Regions from separate parts of the Pseudarthrobacter sp. RHLT3-21 genome, predicted to be linked through region 3. Evidence: predicted binding sites of a transcription regulator. Region 3 holds the regulator's gene; each other region holds the start of a gene.

Region 1 (5,369 bases), on a different contig from region 3:
TGATGTTCAGTACCGTCCCGGCTCTCGGTTCCGACGATTCAATGGCTGGTACTTCCGCCAGGAAGTCGCCAGCGGCCTGGGCCTGGTGCCGGCGGTTCCGCAGAACGTAGGGCGCAACCCACACGATCCAGAGCACAACGGCAACCACAAGGATCACTGAGCTGCTTAGGGGGAAGTCCACAATCAAAACCGTATGAGTATTACGGCAGCCGCCCCCGCATTAGCCACGGTGTGTCGCCGGCAACGTGGCAATACATTGGATTTATGACCTTGGAAGTACCCAGGGCCGGTTCAGGGCCGGCGGGTCAGGAGCTGGGCGCGAGCCACCGGGCGCGAAGCCCCTCCGGGACCTCGTCAGCGGTCAGCGCGAAGGACCGGTGGTCCGCCCACTCGCCGTTGATGTGAAGAAAGCGCGGACGGTAGCCTTCGTCGCGGAAGCCCAGTTTCTCAACCACGCGCAGGCTGGGGCCGTTCTCGGGCCGGATGTTGATCTCCATCCGGTGCAGGCCGAGGGCCTGGAAGCAGTGGTCCGTTGCCATAGCCACGGCCGTGGGGGCGATGCCATGACCGGCGCGCCCCTGGTCAACCCAGTACCCCAGTGTGGCCATCATGGCCGAACCCCACACAATCGATGACACAGTGAGCTGGCCAACGATGACAGGGGCGGCCAATCTGGGCGTGCGCTCAGTGATCAGGAACGGCAAGGCCGTCCCTTGGGCGGCTTGGATTTTCAAGGACCGCACCATCTGCCGGTAGTCAGGCAGCGCACCGCCAGGTGCCGGGTTGGAGGCTTCCCAAGGCGCCAGCCACTCGCTGTTGCGCCCCCGGACCTGGGTCCATTCCTTCTTGTCCCGGTACCGGATGGGGCGCAGGATCAGGTCGCCGCATTCGAGTGTCACGGGCCAGATGGGTCCGGGGCGCACGGCAGCTATTTAGCGAGACCGGCTGTGAAGGCGGGCAGCCACTCCCTCAGGCCAGGGCCGAGGTCGTCGCTGTCAATGGCGAGCTGGACGCAGGCCTTGAGGTAGCTGAGCTTATCGCCGGTGTCGTAACGGCGGCCCCGGAAGACGACGCCGTAAACTCCGTACCCTTCGCCTTCGCCGGCTGCCAGTTCCTGCAGGGCGTCGGTCAACTGGATCTCCCCGCCCCGGCCCGGGCCGGTGTGCTCCAGCACGTCAAAAACTGCCGGGTGGAGGACGTAGCGGCCGATGACGGCCAGGTTTGAGGGCGCATCGTCTACGTCGGGCTTTTCGACGAGCTTGTTGATCCTGACGTAATCTTCACCGGCGATGGCCTGCACATCGGCACAGCCGTAGGCACTGATCTGGGAGGGTTCCACCTCGATGAGGGCCACCACGGATCCGCCGGTCTTGGCCTGGACTTCGATCATGGTGCTGAGGAGTTCGTCCCGGGCATCGATCAGGTCATCGCCCAGGAGGACGGCAAACGGTTCGTTGCCGACATGCTGCTTTGCGCGCAGGACTGCGTGACCCAGGCCGTTGGGGTCACCCTGGCGGACGTAGTGGATGTCACCGAGGTTGCTGGCTGCCTGGATGGACTCAAGTTTGGCCAGGTCGCCCTTGGCTTCCAAGGTGTCCTCCAACGACGGAACCCTGTCGAAGTGGTCCTCCAGGGCACGCTTGTTGCGTCCCGTGATCATCAGGATGTCGTTAAGGCCGACATTGACAGCCTCTTCAACCACGTACTGGATGGCCGGCTTGTCCACCACCGGGAGCATTTCCTTGGGCATGGCTTTTGTGGCCGGCAGGAACCTGGTACCGAGTCCGGCAGCGGGAATAACGGCCTTGCGTACTGTCTGCTGAGTGGTAGTCACTGGACTAATCTAACGGAGGGACTGATCATTCAGTAATTATTGGTGGGCTCCCGGGCCAGCGCGCCGCAGACGCCGCAACGGCCACACTGAACGGCAAGGAAGGAGCAGCATGTCCGAAGGCAGCAGCCAAGCCAAGGCGGACATCCGCGCACGCCATCGTGCGCGCCGCGCCGCGACGGACGCCAGCCAACGCGACGCGGCCGGCGCCTCCCTTGCCGTCCACGGCGCCGCATGGGCCGAACAGCTGACCGGTGGGACGCCGTCGACCTTTTGCGCCTACCTGGGAGTAGTCCCCGAGCCGCCCACGCTGCCCCTCATCAGCGAACTCCACGGGCAGGGCCACACAGTCCTGCTCCCTGTCTGTGAGCCCGGCCGCCGGCTGAGCTGGACGCAATGGAGCCCCGGCGCCGAGTTTGTCCGCAGCCGCTATGCCCCGGTGCTGGAACCTGCCGGACCACGCCTTGACCTCGGCATCATGGCCTCCGTTGCCGCACTCTTCATCCCCGCCACGGCCGTGGACAGGGACGGCAACCGCATAGGCCAGGGCGGCGGCTACTACGACGTTCTGCTGGGCTCCCTGGCGGGGGACGGCCTGGAGATCCCGTTTGCGGCAATAGTCTTCGATTCTGAACTGCTCCCGGCCGGAAGCATTCCCGCCGAAGACTTTGACCGGCGGGTTCCGGCTGCCCTGACCCCCTCAGGCTTGATCCGGCTGCCCGACCCCGCCTGACGAAAGGCTGGTTTCGCGGGGTGATAGAATTGGCACTCAGGCCCTGGGACTGCTAATGGACGGTTGCCGTTCAGCGCAGCACAGGACCTCTCGTTTGCCCCAGAGGAGGATCACCAGTGCCCACTTATGCCTACGCCTGCAAGGATTGCGGCCACGCCTTCGACATTTTCCAGTCGTTTACGGACAGCACCCTGACTTCATGCCCGGAGTGCAAGGGCGCCGTGCGCAAGAAGTTCAACAGCGTTGGTGTGGTCTTCAAGGGTTCCGGTTTCTACCGGACCGACTCCCGGGATGCCAAGGGAAGCACTGTTTCGGCTGCCCCTTCCGCCCCCGCAGCCGCACCGGCGCCGGCACCTGCCACGGCCGCTGCCGCCAGCTGACCTCCGGTCTAAAAAGACGTACGACGCCGGCAGCACGGTTGTCCACATAGGCACCTTTGCCGCTGTCGGGTTTGGTTGCCGCTACGTAGCGTGGTTCCTATGCCCGCTACCTTCTTTCGTTCCAGCCGCGGATCCGCCCCGCCGGGACGCCAGCTCCGCCGCCCGCTCCCGTCAGCACGCCCCCGGGGCACGCGCAGCCACAGGCTGTTGTCGTGGCTGGGCCGGAACCGGCGTCTTGCGATAGCCCTCCTGCTCAGCCTTGCTGCCGGGATCACCGTCCATCAGCTCACTCCCCCGCCCGCCGATACCATCTCGGTAGTGGCGGCCGCGCGGGATCTCCCCGCCGGAACGGCCTTGTCAGCCACAGACCTGACGGCAATGAAAATCCCGCCGGGGTTGCTGACCGCCGGGTCCCTGTCCGACACCAGGGAGGCCGCGGGAAAACAACTGGCAGCCCCTTTGCGGAAGGGCCAACTGGTGACGGACTCCCTGCTGCTGGGACCCGGTCTGTTGACCGGAACGCCTCCAGGCTCCGCAGCCGTGCCCTTGAGAATGGCCGATCCTTCCTCCATCCAGCTGGTATCGCCCGGGCAACTGGTCAACGTAGTGCTGACCGGGGCGAACGGCTACGACCAGCAATCCCCCTCCGAAGTGCTGGCTTCATCCGTTCCGGTCCTCTGGACGTCAGGACAGGGCGGCAAGACAGGTCAGTGGTTGGGCACCGGTGAGACCGACGGATTGATCGTCGTGGCAGCAGCCCCGGAGCAGGCTGCCCGGCTGGCGGGCGCCTCCACCCAGGGCAAGCTGTTTTTTGTCCTGGTGGGACCCGAGGGCCGGGCCGGGTGACGCCGTGGCAGCCTGGAACTCAGCCCCAGTGGGGCGGCTTGTTTTCCTTCAGCCATGCGTCGTGATCGTTGTCGGGGCCATCGCCCCAGCCTTTCGGGTCATCCTCCGCGGCCTTGTTGGGCAGGATACCCGCGGTGCCTGCCTGCTGGCGGTCCGGCACCGCCGCGTTCCCGGCGCCTGTAGGGTCCGCCTTGTTGCTACCGGATGTCTCTGCCTGATCGGCGTTCCGTGGGGTTACAACAACCGCCTCCTCACTGGCCAGGCGTTCGGCCTGGTCTTCGTTCCTGTCGTTTTGTACGTTCCCCAGCGCGAGGGAGTCCATGTCCTCGTCGAAGAATCCGCCCGAGGCCGTCCCTCGTCCGGGCGGCAGAACATTCTCAAGGCCCAGATAGCCGGCGATCCGGTCCGCGCAGGCGGACGGGTCCGTAAAGACTTCGATGGTCCACAGCGGCATGTACCGCCAGCCCATCCGTTCCAGCAGCTGTGGGCGGAGCCGGCTCCGTTCACGGACGCTCATGGTCCGGTATTGTTCCGTGCCGTCCGATTCGATAGCCACCGGCCGCGGAATGTCGGCGTCGTCCTGGCCCATGGTGCTGAGGGGGTCTGCCGCCGCCACCACGTCAATGACGCCGTCATACTGGTGCCAGACGCGCGCGCCGCGGGCACGCAGCCGGTCGCCAAGATCGGCGACGAGGGGATCGGCTCCAAGCGCCTGCTCACTGGCAGCGGCCCGGGACGCCGGGGTGCCGAGATCGGTCTTTCCCGCAATCTCACGGTTCAGGAGTTCGTAGAAGTCCACCGCGCCGTAGGACAGCCGGGTGTGATCGAGGTCTTCGGGCTGGAAACACGTCAGGACGTGGAGCGAACGCCGGGCACGTGTCATGGCCAAAGCGAATTTCTCCCGCCCGCCCTCAGCGGACAGCGGACCGAAGTTGTGCAGCGCCCGGCCATGCGGAGTACGGCCGAACCCGGGCGAGAAGATCACGTGGTCACGGACCAGCCCCTGCGCCCGCTCAAGGTCAACCACCCGGAACGACTCGGATCCTGCGCTGAAGAAGCTGGCCAGCCCCGGGTGGTTCGGGAGCTGAAGGCGAATGGACTCACCGATCCGGGCAGCATGGCGAAGGCTGGCGGTGACCACTGCCAGCGACGTGCGTGGCCGCGTCCGTGCGTGCTCAAAGACCAGCTGCACCACCCGGTTAACCTCGGCCACCACGGATTCGACGCCTTCGTGGTCGGCGCTGGGCAGCCCCGTGCCGTCGGGCAGGTACTCAACCAGGAGCGCCCTGTCCAGCCCTGTGGCCGACTGTCCTTCCGGGAGCCTGCGGAGGGCGCCGTCGTAAGAGTTCTTGCTCAGCTGCAGGACCAGGTCCTCGTCAACCGCGCGGTAGACAAAATTCAACCGCCAGACAGGCAGGACGCCAGACAGGGCCGAGTACGCGCTTTCGACGCGCTGGTGGGCCGCTTCACCGGCGGCCAGCCGCTCGACGCCCACGGTGAAAGTCCGGGGGCTGGCGATCTTGGCATCACCGAAAGCTATGACCTGCCGGGCGCGGGCGATGGCGGGAAGAACGGCCTG
Region 2 (5,369 bases), on a different contig from region 3:
TCTCCGCGGCCGCAGTCACCGTGCTGTCCGGACACTGCGGCGCGCCAATCGTCCAGGGAAGCCTCCGGATTGCCGGCGGATCACCGCAGGACAGGGCACGGTTCGAGGCGGCCGCAGCGAAGGCCGGGCTCGGCACCGGGGCGGGCCCACTGGTCAGCCTCATCGGCTACGCCGGGCGGCCGGTCGGCGGCGATGTCGCCGTGGCACTGGATGCGCCTTGGCCGCTGCAGGATTCCAGCGCGCCGGTGAAAATCGCGCTGTACGGCCGGACGCCGGGTGCCTTTGACGCCCTGGTTGCCGTGTTGGCAGGCAAGGCGGCTGCCCCGGGGAAGCTGCCCGCCGCCGTCGGAAGCTATCCGGCCGGGACGGGCTGCCCGTAACGGCACGTACCCACCCCAACTAGGTCGCGCTAACAGTCGTTTTGAGGTCTCAAAACGACTGTTAGCGCGACCTAGTTGGGGGAGACGGGTTTAATGGACATGTGCCCATTCTGAATAAAGACATGACCTTGTGTATTTCGCTGTCGGCCCGGCCCAGCAACAACGGGACCCGGTTCCACAACCACCTCTACGACCAGCTGGGCCTGAACTGGATCTACAAGGCCTTTGCCCCCACCGACCTCGCCCAGGCGATCGCCGGCGTGAGGGGTCTGGGAATCCGCGGCTGTGCGGTGTCCATGCCGTACAAGGAGGACGTGATGGCCCTCGTGGATGAGCTGGATCCCTCCGCCAAAGCCATCGATTCGGTCAACACCATCGTGAACACCGACGGGCGTCTGTTGGCCTACAACACCGACTACACCGCCGTCGAGCAGCTCCTGGCCAGCAACGCCGTGCCCACGGACTACTCGGTGCTGGTCCAGGGCGCCGGCGGCATGGCCAAGGCCACCGTCGCGGCCCTGCGCGACGCCGGCTTCACGGACGTCACGGTCATCGCCCGCAACGAAGGCACCGGCCGGGCGCTCGCTGAGCAGTACGGGTTCCAGTGGAAGGCAACGCTCGACGGCGGCACCGCGGACCTGATCATCAACGTCACGCCTATTGGTATGGCGGGCGGTCCGGAAGTGGACTCCCTGTCCTTCCCTGAAGATGTGATTGCGGCAGCCAAAGTGGTGTTCGACGTTGTGGCGCTGCCGGCCGAGACGCCACTGATCACGGCGGCCCGCGCCGCCGGGAAACAGGTCATCACGGGCGCCGAGGTGGCCACCATCCAGGCGCTCGAACAGTTTGTGCTCTACACCGGAGTCAGGCCCACCGACGAGCAGGTCCGGGCCGCCGAGGACTTTATGCGGGCCCAATAAGGCCCGGCCTCAGAAGAGTCTGCTGCGTCAGACCGGTTCCACCGAGATGGCCACCCGGTCCTCCCCGATGCGGGTCAGGACCAGCGTGGCTGTTTTCTGTCCGGCCTTCTTGCCGGCGTTCTTGCTCCCGGCGAACAGCTGCTTGCGCAGTTCCTCCGGGGTTACCGAGGTGCCGCGCTTTTTGATGTCCAGCACCGTGATGCCGTTCGATTTCACCCAGGCCTTGAGGGCCTTGACGTTGTACGGCATCACTTCCAGGACCTTGTAGGCCCGCGCGAACGGTGTGTCCACCAGTTCCGGGGCGCAGATGTAGGCGATGTGCTCGTCCAGCAGGTGACCGCCCAGTTGAAGCGCGACGTCGGCCACCAGGCCGGCGCGGATCACCGCACCATCGGGCTCATACAGGTAGCCCGCCGCCGGACCCACCGGCGCGGCCGGACCGCCGTCGAAGTCTTCGGCGCTGGTCAGCTCGGCGGCACCCTGCGGACCGAGCAGCAGCGCCGCCCGGCGGACTCCGGGCCGGTGCACGGAGTTGAACCACAGGGAAACCTCGGTGACATCGCCGCCCACCGACACCCACTGCGCCTCGCAGCCGGCGGGCACTGATTCGTGCGGCATACCTGGGCCCATTTTGACTCCCACGGCGCGCCCGGTGGCAGCGAGCGATTCCACAAAGGACAGCGGCGGCGAAAACGCCTCAGGATCCCAGATCCGCTTGGTACCCGAAGTGGAGGTGACCCGGCGGGCGGGATCCAGCCAGACGCCGTCGACCCCGTCCAGGGGAACGGTGGTGGCGTCCGAATGCACCACGGTGGCGTTGGGGAAGGGGATCAGGTTGACCGTGGCGCAGGCGGCCGTGGTCTCGTCCATTTCCACTGCCGTGACGGTGATGTCCATGGACGCCAGAGCCAGGGAGTCGGCGGCGAGGCCGCACCCGAGGTCGGCCACGTGGCGGACGCCCGCCTGCGCAAAGCGCTCGGCATGCCGGGCGGCAACAGTGAGCCGAGTGGCCTGTTCCAGCCCGGCCTGCGTGAAGAGCATGCTCCGGGCGAACTCCCCGAACTTCAGCTCGGCCTTGGTGCGCAGCCGGGACTGGGTGAGGACGGCGGAGACCAGCGCGGGGGAGTGCCCGGCCTTGCGGAGGGCCGCGTTGAGCTCAAAGGCCTTGTCCTCGCGGTACGGGCCCAGGGACGCCAGCAGCTCCCAGCCTTCGCTCGTGAGCAGTGGGGCGATCTGGTCCTGCGGTGCTTGAGCCATGCGTTCAAGCCTAGTGGAGGTGGCCCCGCGGCCAGTTCCCGCTAGGGTTGAAGGCATGGAAGAGAGTGCAGGCACCCAGCCGTCCGGACTACCCCAAGCCAGAAACACGGACCTGGTGAAGTTCGCCCGCCCCGCGCTGATTGCAGGATCCGCAGTGGCCGTGGTCTGCGTCGCGCTGCTCGTGATCATCTTCTTCCTGGACACGTTCAACGCCACCGTCTACTCCGTGGGCGGCAAGGACATCCAGGACGCTACGGACGAGGCACAGGAAATCCGCAGCCTCTACTCCGGGGCACGCGTAGGCGGCATCATCCTGCTGGTGGTCTCGCTGCTGGCTGCCGTAGGCGGCGCCGTGGTGCTGTACCTGCGGCGGGGCACCGTCGATGAAGAGAACGACGGCGACGAGGACGTGGATTTTGAGGACCTCACCGGCCGGTAAAAGTCTGTTCGCCGGAGACATAATTCTGGCACTCGCCTTGACCGAGTGCTAACCAGTACATAGAGTCATCATTAGCACTCTCCCTAGGAGGGTGCTAATACATGAAGAGCTGCCAGCCAGGCTGCTGCCGGCACCGCGACGACGGTTTGCCAGCCACGGCGAAGCAGCTCAACTGTCCATGAATTTGCTGACGTAGAAGGAGAGGTCCGAGTGTCGGTCTCTATTAAGCCTCTTGAGGATCGTATTGTTGTCCGCCCGCTCGAAGCCGAGCAGACCACGGCTTCCGGCCTGGTTATCCCGGACTCCGCACAGGAGAAGCCGCAGGAGGGTGAAGTTGTTGCAGTAGGCCCCGGCCGCTTCGAAGACGGCAACCGCGTACCTGTCGACGTAGCTGTTGGCGACGTTGTTATCTACTCCAAGTACGGCGGAACTGAAGTCAAGACCGGTGGCACCGAGTACCTCGTGCTGTCCGCCCGCGACGTTCTGGCGATCGTCGTAAAGTAACTCTTTGGATCCCCGTGCCGCTGATCATGCATTCCGCTGGTCAGCTGCGCGGGGTTCTGTCTTGAAAGGACAAAACCATGGCAAAGCAGCTTGCGTTTAACGACGCTGCACGCCGGTCGCTTGAAGCCGGCATCGATAAGCTCGCCAACACTGTCAAGGTGACGCTCGGCCCCCGCGGCCGCAACGTTGTCCTCGACAAAAAGTGGGGGGCACCCACCATCACCAACGACGGCGTCACCATCGCCCGCGAAATCGAGCTGGATGACCCGTACGAAAACCTTGGCGCCCAGCTGGCCAAGGAAGTAGCCACCAAGACCAACGATGTTGCCGGCGACGGCACCACCACGGCCACCGTGCTCGCCCAGGCCCTGGTCAAGGAAGGCCTGCGCAACGTTGCGGCTGGCGCCGCTCCGGGCCAGATCAAGCGCGGCATCGAGGTTTCCGTAGAAGCCGTTGCAGCCCGCCTGCTCGAGAACGCACGCCCGGTTGAAGGCACGCAGGTTGCCAGCGTGGCAGCAATCTCGGCCCAGAGCGACGAAATCGGCGAGCTCCTCGCCGAGGCCTTCGGCAAGGTCGGCAAGGATGGTGTGATCACCATCGAGGAGTCCTCCACCACGCAGACCGAACTGGTCCTCACCGAAGGCATGCAGTTCGACAAGGGCTACCTGTCGCCGTACTTCGTGACCGACTCCGAACGCCAGGAAGCTGTCCTCGAAGACGCCCTGATCCTGATCAACCAGGGCAAGATCTCCTCCGTGCAGGACTTCCTGCCGCTGCTGGAGAAGGCGCTGCAGAGCTCCAAGCCGCTGTTCATCATTGCTGAAGACGTTGAGGGCGAGGCACTGTCCACGCTGATCGTCAACCGCATCCGCGGCACCCTGAACGTGGTTGCCGTCAAGGCTCCGGGCTTCGGCGACCGCCGCAAGGCCATGCTGCAGGACATCGCCACCCTCACCGGTGCGCAGGTTGTCTCCGCCGAACTGGGCCTCAGCCTGGATTCGGTTGGCCTTGAGGTGCTGGGTACCGCCCGCCGCATCACGGTCACCAAGGACAACACCACCATTGTTGACGGCGCCGGTTCCGCAGAAGACGTCGCAGCCCGGGTTTCCCAGCTGCGCGCCGAGCTGACCCGCACCGATTCCGACTGGGACCGCGAAAAGCTGCAGGAGCGCCTGGCCAAGCTGGCCGGCGGCATCGGCGTCATCAAGGTCGGCGCAGCCACCGAGGTTGAGCTGAAGGAAAAGAAGCACCGCATCGAAGATGCAGTGTCCTCCACCCGCGCCGCCCTCGAAGAAGGCATCGTGGCCGGTGGCGGTTCCGCACTGATCCACGCACTGAAGGCCCTCGACGAGGATCCTGCAGTCAAGGCCCTCGAAGGCGACGCCGCCGCTGCTGTGGGCATCGTCCGCCGCGCACTGGTCCAGCCGCTTCGCTGGATCGCCCAGAACGCCGGTTTCGACGGCTACGTTGTCACCGCCAAGGTTGCCGAGCTCGAAACCAACAACGGCTTCAACGCCAAGTCGGGCGAGTACGAGGACCTGATCGCCGCCGGTGTCATCGACCCGGTCAAGGTCACCCGTGCAGCCCTGCGGAACGCGGCATCCATTGCTGCGCTGGTTCTCACCACCGAGACCCTCGTTGTGGAGAAGCCCGCAAACGACGACGAGCACGCAGGCCACAGCCACTAGTCCCCACCGTCTCCCTCACCTCGCTTCGCTCGGTCAGGGAACCCTGACGGCGTGGGCCCAGAGCCGCTGCATCAAGTCTCCGCACAAAGAACCGGTCCAGCCTCCGCTGGGCCGGTTTTTTGTGCCACAAATCCTGCGGCCGCTTTCCCGCCCTACGTGCCCGGCATGTCCTGCGTTTCGA
Region 3 (5,369 bases):
CCGGACTGGCCGTGAGCCTGGATCTTATTTACGGGACGCCGGGGGAGTCCCTGGATGACTGGCGGTTCTCGCTGGAGACGGCGCTGTCCTACCAGCCGGACCACATCAGTGCCTACGCGCTGATCGTGGAGGACGGTACCAAGCTGGCCGCCCAGATCCGCCGTGGCGAAGTCCCGGGAATTGACGACGACGACCACGCCGATAAGTACGAACTCGCCGACCAGCTGATCGGTGCTGCGGGCCTCAGCTGGTATGAGGTCAGCAACTGGTCCCGGACCCCGGAGCAGGCATGCCGGCACAACCTTGCGTACTGGCGGGGGGACGACTGGTGGGGGATCGGACCGGGTGCACACTCACACGTCGGAGGAGTGCGGTGGTGGAACGTCAAGCACCCTACTGCCTACGCCGGACGGCTCGCGCAGGGGCTGTCACCGGCCGCCGGGCGGGAAACACTCGATGCCGAAACCCGCGACGTGGAGCGTGTGATGCTTGAGGCCCGGCTCGTATCCGGGCTGGCAACGTCAACGCTGGGCGAACACGGCCGTCACGCCGTGGCCGGGCTCATTGCCGACGGCCTAGTGGAGGCCCCGGCCGCCTTCCACGGCAAGCTGGTATTGACCCTTAAAGGCCGCCTGCTGGCCGATGCTGTGGTCCGCAGGGTCCTGCCGGACTGATTGGCCCGTCAAACGTGGGCCCACGCCCGCAGGGCTCCCTGGCCGTGGAGCCCCTCCTGCGAGGGCCCCGGCACGAGCTTGCGAGGGCAGGGAGCCGGTGCGGACTTGCGAGGTTAGGGTGCGGGTGGGGATTACTTGATCCAGCGCAGGTTGTACTGGTAGCGGTGGGGCTGGCCCTTGTTGACATGGATGCCTGCGGAAACGGAGAAGCAGGTCAGGGCAAGCCAAATCAGCGTGGCGATGACGGCGAAGATGTTTCCCACCACCGGAATGAAAACCAGGACGTTGGCCACCAGCGCCGCAATGGTGGGCGGCAGGCTGAAGTTCAGCGCTTCCTTGGATTCCTGGGCGGTAAACGGCCCGCGCTCACGGAAAATCAGGTAGATCAGCAGCGACGGAACACAACCGAGGATCCCGCCAAAGTGTGCCAGCGTGGCCCACTGGCGATCTTCGCTGGCCGTCAGGGGCAGCGCATTTGCCGGAACGCCCTGGTACTCGGAGCGGCCCTGGCCGCCGTGGTCGTCCCGGTGCTCGCGTGCGTTTTGTGCCACGGTTTTCTTCCTTCGAAAGTGCAATGGTGCTGGGTTGGAGTATGCCGGACTGAAGCAACGGCAGCCTCCGCAATACCAAGAATACTGGTTCGGCCACCAAATGCCGCCGCCAGCAGCCGGATTCGGCGCTAGGGGACCGTCAGGAAGTCGATGACTTCCTCCACTCTCCCGAGCAGTGATGCTTCCAGGTCCGCGTAGCTGCGGACAGCACCGAGCAGCTTTTGCCAGCCAAGGCCGATGTCTTCCTTGGTGGCGTGCGGCCAGCCGAACGCTGCCAGGATGCCGGTTTTCCAGTCCTGTCCGCGGGGCACCACCGGCCATTGTTCGATGCCCAGGACAGCGGGACGGATAGCCTGCCATACGTCAACGTAAGGGTGCCCGACGATCAGGACATTCCCGGCCGCGCCGGGGGAGGCCATCACGTTGGCAGCGATGCGCGACTCCTTCGAGTCCGGGACCAGGTGGTCCACCAGGACCCCCAGCCGCCGGCCCGGACCGGGACCGAAGGCTGCCACCGCCCCCGCCAGGTCATCTATGCCGTGCAAAGGCTCGACGACGATGCCCTCGACGCGGAGATCGTCACCCCAGACTTTTTCCACAAGTTCGGCGTCGTGTTTTCCCTCTACCCAGATTCTGCTCGCCTTGGCCACCTGGGCCCGCTGGCCGGCCACACGGACCGAGCCGGACGCCGTCCGGCCGGCGGCCACGGCGGCTGGCTGCCTGGGCGCCGGGGGAACGAGCCGGATGGGCTGTCCCTCCAGGAGGAACCCGAAGCCAAGTCGGAAGGACCGGGACTTTCCGCGCCGGTCTTCGAGGGCTACGACATGCATGCCGCCGGACTTCTCCACCCGGGTCACAGCCCCCACCCAGCCTGACTGGGCGTCTTCGAGAACCATGCCGCGTTCCACGGGAACCTCAGGGAGTTCGCTTCTGACGGGCGCGGTGATCTCCTGCGGACCCCAGTTCTGGTAGTGCATGGATTGATTCCGCCTTGCCGCTAGATCCTGGCCCGGAATTTCGCCCGGAGCGGTACCAATGCTAACAACGGGGTGACTCATATTAGACTGTTAGCACTTAGGCATGTCGAGTGCTAACCCTGCAGTGACCACGGATGGAGGTGGAGTATGAGCGAGCCGCGCAAACTCGAAGTACTGCGCGCCATCGTGGAGGACTATGTGCACTCCCGCGAGCCAGTGGGTTCCAAGGCGCTCGTGGAACGCCATCACCTCGGAGTGTCCAGCGCCACCATCCGCAACGACATGGCGGCCTTGGAAGACGAAGGCCTGATCACGGCCCCGCACACCAGCGCCGGACGGATCCCCACGGACAAAGGCTATCGGCTTTTTGTGGACCAGATTTCAGCGGTAAAGCCGCTGTCCCAGGCGGAACGGCGTGCAATCCAGTCGCTGCTGGAGGGTTCAGACGATCTGGACGACGTCCTGGACAGGACCGTCAGGATGCTGTCACAGCTGACCAACCAAGTCGCCGTGGTCCAGTACCCCCATCTGAGCCGCGCCACCATCCGCCACATCGAATTCGTCCTGCTCGCGCCCCGGCAGGTCCTGGTGGTCCTCATCGCCACCACGGGCAAAGTCGAACAGCGCGTGATCGACGTCGGCCAGGACCTCGGCGACGACGCCATCGCCGCCCTGCGGACACACTTCCTCGGATCGTTGGCGGGCACTTCGCTGAGCCGGCTGACGCCGTCGCTGCCGGGAGTCGTTTCCTCCGTCAGTCCGGGTCAGCGCGCGGCTGCCCAGGCTTTGGCCCAGGGTCTGGAAACGCTCGCCCACAACAGCCGTGAGGAACGCATGGTCATGGCCGGAACGGCGAACCTTGCCCGCTCCAACGTGGATTTTCCGCTCAGTATTGGACCAGTCCTGGAAGCCCTTGAGGAGCAGGTTGTCCTGCTGCGCCTCTTGAGTGATATGGCACAGGATCCCAGGGGCGTGGCAGTCAGTATCGGGCGTGAAAACCCTTACGACGGGCTCGCGGAAGCCTCCGTGGTGGCCACGGGCTACGGACCTGACAGCACCGCCAAGATCGGTGTGCTGGGCCCCACCCGGATGGACTATCCCACCACCATGGCCGCCGTCAGGGCAGTAGCCCGTTACCTTTCAAGAATTCTGGGTCCGTAACAACACCACGGTCCAGGCACGAAGAGCAGTGCCGGCAGCCCGGCTGCCGGCAGTACAACAAGGAAGAGATACGAACTTTGAGCAGCCACTACGACGTCCTCGGAGTCTCGCCGGAAGCCACCGGGGAAGAGATCAAGAAGGCCTACCGCAAGCTGGCCCGCACTCTTCACCCGGACGTCAACCCCGGGGACGATGCATCGGACCGCTTCAAGGCCGTGACCCATGCCTATGAGGTACTTTCGGACCCGCAGAAGCGCCGGATCTATGACACCACCGGCAACGAGAACGGCACCGACAACGGCTCCGGCGGCGGCGGATACTCCGGCCAGGGCTTCGCGTTCCAGGACATCTTCGACACGTTCTTCGGTGCCGGCGGCACCTCCGGCCCCGCGTCCCGGGTCCGCCGCGGCCAGGACGCGCTGATCAGTGTCCGGATCGAACTCCGCGATGCCGTGTTCGGCGTCAACCGGAAACTCGAAGTGGACACCGCTGTCACCTGCCCCACCTGCAACGGCTCATGCTGCCGCGAAGGAAGCCACCCTGTCCGCTGCGATATCTGCGGCGGCAGCGGCCAGGTCCAGCGCGCGGTGCGCTCCATCCTGGGCCAGGTCATGACGGCGGCCCCGTGTGGCAGCTGCGAAGGCTTCGGGACGGTCATCAAGGACCCCTGCAACGAATGCAGCGGCCAGGGCCGCATCCGCAGCCGGCGGTCGCTCACCATCAAGGTGCCGGCCGGTGTTGCCACAGGCACCCGGATCCAGCTTTCCGGGCAGGGCGAAGCGGGCCCGGCCGGAGGACCGTCCGGGGACCTGTACGTGGAACTCCGGGTCAACAACGACGCCACCTACGCCCGTGACGGTGACGACCTGCACGCCACGCTGCACATCCCGATGACTGCCGCCGCACTGGGCACTGAGCTGTCACTGGAAACCTTCGACGGGCTGCAGGAGATCGACGTCAAGGCGGGGACACAGTCCGGGGAGATCATCACGCTCCGTGGACTCGGCGTGACGCACCTGCGCGGTTACGGACGCGGGGAGCTGATGGTCCATCTGCAGGTGGAGACACCGGCGAAGCTGGATGCCGCGCAGGAGGATCTCCTGCGGCAGTTGGCGAAACTGCGGGGCGAGCAATTCACGGAAGGCAAGCTGGCGGCCAGCGGCGGCGTCTTTGCCAAGCTGCGGGACCGGTTCGGTAACCTGTAGCGGTGAGCAATCCCGTATTCTTCACCGGTGCCGGGTCGCTGGACGAGCTCGTGCCCGGTGGTCGCTTTGTCCTTCAAGGGCCGGAGGCCCGCCATGCCGTGACCGTGAAGCGGCTCGCACCCGGAGAAGCGGTGGACATCGCCGACGGCGCCGGAAAGCGGCTGACGGGAACTGTTGTTTCGGCGTCGCCCGCGGAGCTCACCGTGGAATGCTCCGCCCTCGTAGTGGAGCACCAGCCCGATATCCGGCTCGTGCTGGTCCAGGCACTGGCCAAGGGGGACCGCGATGAACTGGCCGTGGAAACGGCAACTGAACTGGGGATCGACGCCGTAGTTCCCTGGCAGTCCGAGCGGTCGATCGTCCGCTGGAAAGGTGAGCGCGCCGCCAAGGCCCACGCAAAATGGCAATCCGTGGTCACTGCCGCCGCCAAACAGGCACGCCGCGCATGGATCCCCGAGGTGCGCGCCGCCGTCGAAACGCCTGGCCTTGTGGCGGCCGTGGCGGCAGCGGATCTGGCTGTAATCCTGCACGAAGACGCGGTCCGGCCGCTCCGTTCTGTCCTGGAATCATGGCAGGCCACCCAGGCTGACGCCGGGCCCCTGGAAATTCTGCTCATCGTTGGCCCGGAGGGCGGAATCAGTCCCCGCGAAGTCACTCGGCTTTGCGACGCCGGTGCCGTGACGGCGCTCCTGGGACACCACGTCCTGAGGTCATCCACGGCCGGACCGGCAGCGGTTGTTCTGGCGAGCGATGTGTTGGGACGCTGGACTGCTCCGGTATTCTGAGGCCGCCTGCTACCGG

The links. Region 3 encodes HrcA, which represses chaperone genes, less so after heat shock. Its sites were predicted from a motif close to TTNGCACTCGNNNNNNNCGAGTGCNAA; they were not measured.
Region 1: a site for HrcA is predicted at 2,594-2,620, ahead of AC50YA_RS05805 (FmdB family zinc ribbon protein). Genes of this name have one in related genera too.
Region 2: a site for HrcA is predicted at 3,022-3,048, ahead of groES (co-chaperone GroES). Genes of this name have one in related genera too.

Annotation. Positions count from the first base shown of each region.
Region 1 covers NZ_JBWZCI010000004.1:16,434-21,802, forward strand. The annotation lists gene AC50YA_RS05785 (hypothetical protein) at 1-157, opposite strand, end outside; gene AC50YA_RS05790 (GNAT family N-acetyltransferase) at 306-923, opposite strand; gene galU (UTP--glucose-1-phosphate uridylyltransferase GalU) at 929-1,834, opposite strand; gene AC50YA_RS05800 (5-formyltetrahydrofolate cyclo-ligase) at 1,944-2,564, shown strand; gene AC50YA_RS05805 (FmdB family zinc ribbon protein) at 2,681-2,944, shown strand; gene cpaB (Flp pilus assembly protein CpaB) at 3,044-3,790, shown strand; gene AC50YA_RS05815 (AAA family ATPase) at 3,810-5,369, opposite strand, start outside.
Region 2 covers NZ_JBWZCI010000004.1:43,558-48,926, reverse strand. The annotation lists gene AC50YA_RS05920 (glycoside hydrolase family 3 N-terminal domain-containing protein) at 1-380, shown strand, start outside; gene AC50YA_RS05915 (shikimate 5-dehydrogenase) at 482-1,300, shown strand; gene AC50YA_RS05910 (class I SAM-dependent methyltransferase) at 1,328-2,557, opposite strand; gene AC50YA_RS05905 (hypothetical protein) at 2,613-2,996, shown strand; gene groES (co-chaperone GroES) at 3,207-3,500, shown strand; gene groL (chaperonin GroEL) at 3,578-5,188, shown strand; gene AC50YA_RS05890 (dihydrofolate reductase family protein) at 5,341-5,369, opposite strand, start outside.
Region 3 covers NZ_JBWZCI010000015.1:59,094-64,462, reverse strand. The annotation lists gene hemW (radical SAM family heme chaperone HemW) at 1-674, shown strand, start outside; gene AC50YA_RS15590 (DUF4870 domain-containing protein) at 806-1,225, opposite strand; gene AC50YA_RS15585 (DUF3097 domain-containing protein) at 1,354-2,202, opposite strand; gene hrcA (heat-inducible transcriptional repressor HrcA) at 2,350-3,363, shown strand; gene dnaJ (molecular chaperone DnaJ) at 3,441-4,568, shown strand; gene AC50YA_RS15570 (16S rRNA (uracil(1498)-N(3))-methyltransferase) at 4,571-5,353, shown strand; gene AC50YA_RS15565 (GerMN domain-containing protein) at 5,363-5,369, opposite strand, start outside.